DNA from 2 places in the Chitinibacter sp. ZOR0017 genome. Region 1 is predicted to be linked to the other one. Evidence: predicted binding sites of a transcription regulator. Region 1 holds the regulator's gene; the other holds the start of a gene.
The links. The regulator HrcA, encoded in region 1, represses chaperone genes, less so after heat shock. The targets are predictions, from matches to a motif close to ATTAGCACTCGNNNNNNNCGAGTGCTAAT.
Positions count from the first base shown of each region.

Region 2: the regulator HrcA is predicted to act here: its motif matches at 1,169-1,197, upstream of rpoH (RNA polymerase sigma factor RpoH).

Region 1 is NZ_JTLG01000044.1:190,317-193,730, reverse strand. It holds gene recN (DNA repair protein RecN) at 1-238, opposite strand, end outside; gene L991_RS14030 (NAD kinase) at 349-1,224, opposite strand; gene hrcA (heat-inducible transcriptional repressor HrcA) at 1,348-2,349, shown strand; gene mltB (lytic murein transglycosylase B) at 2,398-3,414, shown strand, end outside.
Region 2 is NZ_JTLG01000029.1:45,980-49,393, forward strand. It holds gene L991_RS10250 (sodium-dependent bicarbonate transport family permease) at 1-599, shown strand, start outside; gene L991_RS10255 (P-II family nitrogen regulator) at 609-911, shown strand; gene rpoH (RNA polymerase sigma factor RpoH) at 1,237-2,094, shown strand; gene L991_RS10265 (hypothetical protein) at 2,285-2,548, shown strand; gene L991_RS17300 (hypothetical protein) at 2,556-2,726, opposite strand; gene mraZ (division/cell wall cluster transcriptional repressor MraZ) at 3,060-3,414, shown strand, end outside.

The sequences.
Region 1 (3,414 bases):
GCCAGGCGCTGGTTTTCGCGAGGGCGCTGATATTAAATTCGGCACTGATTTCAGTGCGCTCGGCCCCGTGACGCACCACGCCCGCATCGGTGCGCTCGCCCAGCAACAAGCCCAGCGCATCGATGATGATGGATTTACCCGCGCCGGTCTCGCCGGTGAGCACGGTTAATCCGCTGGCGAAATCCAGATCTAGCTCGCGAACGATCACGAAATCACGTAAATGCAAAGCAGAGAGCATGGCAGTACCCGGCACAAACAGAACGAGCGTTCACTTTAGGGCAAGATGCCGGGCAGGACAAGAGGCAAACGCGCGGCTGTGGGGCTTTCGCCGCAACCACGCGTGATGAATTACAGCAGCTTCTCGCCCCAGCGCAGTTTGGCGCGCAGCATATCGTAATAGCTGTAGCCATGCGGGTGCAGGATGCGCAGCGAATTGGTGTAGCGGCGGATCAGCACCCGATCCATCTCGCGCAATTCAAAATCCGATTGGTTATCAAAATACACCCGCGCATCCTGCCCGCGGGTGAGCAAAAACGCGACCTGGGCGTTTTCCGACACCACAATCGGCCGGTTGGATAATGATTGTGGGCAGATCGGCACCAGCGTAATGGCCGGTAAGGCCGGATGCAAAATCGGGCCGCCCGAGGCTAGCGCATAGGCGGTGGAGCCAGTGGGTGTAGAGACCACCAAACCATCCGAGCGCTGACTGTACACAAACTGGTTATCGACAAATATCTCGAATTCGATCATCGAGCCGATCGAGCCGCGGCTAAACACCACGTCGTTGAACGCCAGCGAGGTATTCACCGTTTGCCCGTCGCGCAAAATGCTGGCTTCCAGCAAGATGCGCTCTTCGGGGATAAACTGGCCGGCCAGCATATTGGGCACGGCGGTTTCCATTTCATGCAGCGGCAGATCGGTCATAAAGCCCAGCCGGCCCTGATTGATACCCATTAGGGGTATACGATAGGGAGCCAATAAACGCGCCACCGACAGCATGGTACCGTCGCCACCCATCACAATTACCAGATCGGCCAGCTTGCCGATATGGCCGCGTTCTACGCGCTGATAATGCTCGATGCTGTGTTCGCGGGCGATGTCCTGCTCGATCAGCACCTTTACCCCGCCCTCATCCAACAGGCGCGCCAAGCGCAAAATCGGCTCGCCGAGCGCAGGGGTATTCAGGCGACCAACGAGGGCGATGGTTTTAAATAGGCTGTGCATAATCTTGAATATTTGGTGCGTCAGCCGCATTAATACACCGAAGAGCAGGTAAAATCCAGCCTGACGCGCGCCTGTGCGCTGTTGTTGCCGTCCAATCTGCCGTTTTGTGACTCTAGCCGTGCCATGCTTCTGAACGACCGCTCACAGATTTTGCTCAAAACGCTCGTCGAGCGTTATATCGCCGAAGGCCAGCCTGTCGGCTCGAAGGCTTTGTCGCAGTTTTCCGGCCTGGAAGTCAGCAGCGCCACCATCCGCAATGTGATGGCCGAGCTGGAAACGCTAGGCCTCGTGGCCAGCCCGCATACCTCGGCCGGCCGCATTCCCACCGCGCAAGGCTACCGGCTGTTTGTCGATACCTTGCTGGCGGTGCAGCCGCTGGGCCATGTGCAGATCAACGCCCTACCGAACGACAACCCACAACACAGCATTCAGGCCGCCTCGCAGCTTTTATCGCAGCTGACCAATTTTGCCGGCGTGGTGATGACGCCCAAGCGCAGCGAGCTCACGCTCAAGCAAATCGAATTTCTGCCGCTGGCAGAAAAGCGCGTGCTGCTGATTTTGGTGACCAGCGATGGCGATGTGCAAAACCGTATTGTGCAAACCGAACGGCACTTTAGCCCCACCGAGTTGGCCACCGCGGCGCAGCTCTTAAACGAGCATTGCGGCGGCAAAACCCTTGCCAATTTGCTGAGCTGGCTGCAAAGCGACGTCATCCGCGTGAAGCAAGACCTCACCAGCCTGATGAACGCCGCCGTAGCCATGAGCCATGGCTTGCAAAGCGAACATATGGTGATCGCCGGCGAGCATCAGCTGCTGGGCCTGCATGATTTCTCGGGCGATATGCAGCGCATGCGCCAGCTGTTTGAACTTTTCGAGCAGAAAACCGCCCTATTGCAATTGCTGGAGCAAGGCCACCGCGCCGACGGCGTACAGATTTATATCGGCGCCGAAGCCGGCATTGCCCCGCTGGATGAATGCTCGGTGATTACCGCCCCGTATCAGGTCAATGGCGAAGTCGTCGGCACGCTGGGCGTGATCGGCCCCACCCGCATGGCCTATGAACGGGTGATCCCCATCGTGGATATCACCGCCAAATTACTGACGACCGCGCTATCCAACCCCTAGCGCGGCCCCCAAACCGGCGCCAGCGGCGCCACTAACCAAGAATTGCTCATGTCTTTCCTTCGCACCGCCCTTGCCAGCCTGCTGCTGGCCACCCTGCCGTATGCCAGCGCCGATGATGAGCTGGTCACCCGCCCCGATGTGCAAGATTACATCCAGCAAACCGCCCAACAGCATGGCTTTAGCCCCGATGAGCTGGCCGGCTGGCTACAACAAGTGGAGCTCAAACCCAATATCCTGGCGATTTTGGACAAGCCCTCCACCAGCCGCCCCTGGCATGAATTTGAAGCCAATTTTGTGAACAAAACCCGCATCAACAATGGCGCGCGCTTCTGGCGCGAAAATGCCATCCTGATCGGCGATGTGAGCCGCAAATATCAAGTGGCCCCGGAAGTCTTGCTGGCGATTTTGGGCGCGGAAACCAATTACGGCCGCTACACCGGCTCTTTCCGCGTGGCCGATGCGCTCGCCACCATCGCGTTTAATTACCCGCGCCGGGCCGAGTATTTCCGCGGCGAGCTCACGCAGCTATTTTTGCTGGCGCGTGAAGAAAAAGAAGACCCGTTGAGCTTTAAAGGCAGCTACGCCGGCGCCATGGGCTGGCCGCAGTTTATGCCCTCTTCGTTTCGCAAATGGGCGCAAGATTGGGATAAAGACGGCCACCACGATATCTGGAACAACCCGGGCGATGCGCTGGCCAGCGTGGCCAATTACTTAAATCAGCATGGCTGGCAAGATCGCGGCGATACGCTGGTAGCGGTGAATTTTAACGGCGACCCAAGCCAGCTGGTGGCCGATAAATTTAATCTGCACTACACGGTGGATGAGCTGATCGCCAAAGGCGTGGCGCCGATCGATGAGATCAACACCAAGCAGCAAGCCGTGTTGTTTACGCTAGAAACCGAGCCGGGCTTTACCCAGCATTTTCTCGGGTTTAATAATTTTTACGTGATCACCCGCTACAACAAGAGCACGCTCTACGCCACCGCGGTACTCAAACTCGCCGACGCGATCAAAGCCGCCTATGTAAATGGCGATGATCTAGTCAAAACCACCCCAGCCCCCACG
Region 2 (3,414 bases), on a different contig from region 1:
GTCACGAATCGCAAACCACATTGTTTCTGGTCTTGCTGGAAATGCCGGCGCTGATTGTCGGGGTGATTCTGGCGCGGCAGGGTGCGAATCAGGCCGGCAAAGGCAGTGGCCACGGCTGGGGCAAATTGCTGCATGAAGTGCTGCTGGGCAAGAGTATTGTGCTGCTGATGGGCGGCTTGCTGATTGGCCTTTTGGCCGGCCCAGAAGGCATTAAGCCGCTGGATCGGCTGTATCTGGATTTATTCAAACCCGTACTGACCTTGTTCCTGCTTGAAATGGGCTTGGTGGTGGCAGGGAAATTTGGTGCGCTGCGCCAGCAAGGCTGGTTTATCCTGCTGGCCGGCATTGGCTTACCGCTGGCCTTAAGCTGGATCGGCATTGGTGTGGGGCATTTGCTGGGCTTGTCGGTGGGCGGCGTGACCCTGCTAGCGCTATTGGCCGCATCGGCCAGTTATATTGCCGCGCCAGCCGCCATGCGGATGGCCGTGCCGCAGGCCAACCCGGCGCTGTCGCTGGGCGCGGCGCTGGGGATTACCTTTCCATTTAATTTATTGATCGGCGTTCCGCTGTATTACCAATTTGCCCATTGGGTGGCCTAAGGAGTCATGATGCAGTTTCATTCCAAATCCATGCTGACCATCGTGACCGAAGCGCTGCTGGAAAATGATCTGGTTGAATTATTCGAGGCGCGCCAGATTCGCGGCTGGACCATCGTGGCGGCTCGCGGCAAGGGCGCTCACGGCGAAAAGCGCGGCAGCTTTGATGCTAACGAGAATATCCAGATCGAGCTGATCGCCAGTACCGCCACGGCCGAAGCCTTGGCCGAGGAAATCCAGCTGGAATACGGCCAGCACTACGCGCTGGTGCAGTGGCTGTCTGAGGTGCGCGTGCTGCGGGCGGATAAGTTTTAAATTTGCCTTGGGGTATTTCCTTCTAGCTCTTTTATTTAAAGGCTTGTAGAGCAATACCCCTTTACTTGATTGTTTGAGTTTGCTGCGCTCGGGTCGCTTCAGTGAGCTGTGGGCTGGGCGCTAGCGCAATGAGGCCCTGACCGTTAGGCTTAATTCCCGCTCCTGCCATCCCGATTGGCGCAAGCTATCAATCAGATAGTAATAATTACCGTGCATGCTAAGCGGGCATGTGATTGAATCAGTGAACTTCTTGCACCATTAGCACTCCCATGGTATGAGTGCTAATATTGCAGTAACCGAATGAATTTCATCAGGAGATCTAACCATGAGCACAGCCCTGGCGCTACCGACTCTAGCGGTCGGCGATAGTATCGAGCGCTATGTTCAGCGAGTTAACGCATTTCCGATGCTCACGCCGGAAGAAGAATACGATCTGGCTAGCCGCCATCAAGAGCAAAATGACCTCGAGGCAGCCCGCCAGCTCGTGCTCTCGCACTTGCGCGTGGTGGTGTCGATTGCCCGCGGTTATAGCGGTTATGGCCTGCCGCAAGCCGATCTGATTCAGGAAGGCAATATTGGCTTGATGAAAGCTGTGAAACGCTTCGAGCCCAGCCGTGGCGTGCGCCTGTACTCTTTTGCCGTGCACTGGATTAAAGCCGAGATTCACGAATACATCCTGCGCAATTGGCGTCTGGTGCGGGTAGCAACCACGAAAGCCCAACGCAAATTGTTTTTTAATCTGCGCTCGATGAAAAGCAGCTTTGCCGCGCTAACGCACAAGCAAGCGCAGGAAATCGCTGACGATTTGGGTGTGAAGCCCGAAGAAGTGCTCGAGATGGAAACCCGCATGAGCGGGCAAGATGTCGCGCTGGTCGCCGATGAAGGCGATGACGAAGGTTTTGCGCCGATCGACTGGCTGGCCGATCATCACAGCGAGCCGACTGCGGTGCTGGCGCGTCAGCATATGGATCGCCTGCAATCGACCGGCATTAGCGCCGCACTGGATACGCTGGATGAGCGTAGCCGCCGGATTATCGAGGCGCGCTGGCTCACCGATGAGGGCGAATCCTCTACGCTGCATGATTTGGCGGCTGAATTTAAAGTCTCGGCCGAGCGAATTCGCCAGATTGAAGCCAAAGCGCTGCAAAAAATGAAGCAGGCTTTGTTGCCAGCAACGGTATAAAGCGCATTTGAATCGATCGGCCGTCCGGCCGATGGTGTAACTAGGGAGCCCGCGGGCTCCCTTTGTTTTGTAAGCTTCATCACTTCAAGAAAATGCGTATTTTGCCGATAATTGGCTAAGTGCTTGAATTGATTTCATAATTTACATGAAGCTAACCTCTGCCTATGTGCGAAATCGCTTTTTCTCTGACATGTCAGTTAAGAAGTATGCCGATTTGCATCCTCATGACCAGCCATTGCCCCCTGATGATTTAAGCGGCGCAGCGGTGGGCGAGCTGTTGCCCAGTTCTGGTGGTTGGAACGGCATTGAGCGGCGTGCCGGCGAGCGCCGGCAGATTGAGCGCCGCCAACAGCGCGGCGCAACCCCGCTCGATACCCGCACCGAAGAGCGGCGGCGGCAAGGGCGGCGGCTGACCGATCGGCCGCAATGGGTCTTTATACCCTGTAAAATCTGACCCCGACTTAGTGCGACCAGAAGTGCAAGCCCAGTCCCAGGGTGGCGGCCACTAACAGCACGATGGCACTGGTGCGGGCGGTATGCCGAATGGCCGCGCGGTTGGGGCGGACGAAGTGACGCCACACCATCAGTACAATTAAACCGAGCAGCAAGAGCGAGAAAAGGCGACCGTTCATCGGGGAAAGCGCGTCCTAAATGTAAGAATAAGGGAAAACGAGGCGGTTTTTGGTAAGCTTGGTCAGAAGACAGGAACTTACTTAAAGTAATACTTTAACTTTTGAATGTTTCTTATTGATTTGATATGAAATGATTTTTTCTAAAAATTAAATCTAAATCATTGTATCAAAACAGAAAAACGCCCGACGCAACTTGTGTCGGGTTTTTTTTTCCTCTATAGTGGGGCGCAGTGGGAGAAAGTGGGTAAAAGTGCATTTTTCGGGCAGAAAACGCACGCTTAGTCACTCCGAGTGGTGATCAATTCCGGGCACATTGCGCAAGGCTATTTGTTCATGTTTGGTGGTGTTTCGTCTTTAAACCTCGACAGCAAAGGGCGGTTGGCCATTCCGGCTAAGCACCGTGACGCCCTGTTGTCGCGGGCTCAGGGCAAACTGGTGATCACCATCGAGCCGGCAGGTTGCTTGCTGATTTATCCGGAACCGGACTGGATTCCAGTGCGGGATCAGCTCAATCAACTCTCAGGCGTGCATATGCCAATTCGCCGTTTGATTGTCGGTCATGCGGAAGAGCTGGATATGGATGCGGCTGGACGGGTGTTGATTCCGCCCACATTACGGCAACGCGCTCAGCTGGATAAAAGCGTGGTGTTGGTGGGAATGGGTAGCAAATTTGAGTTGTGGGATGAGG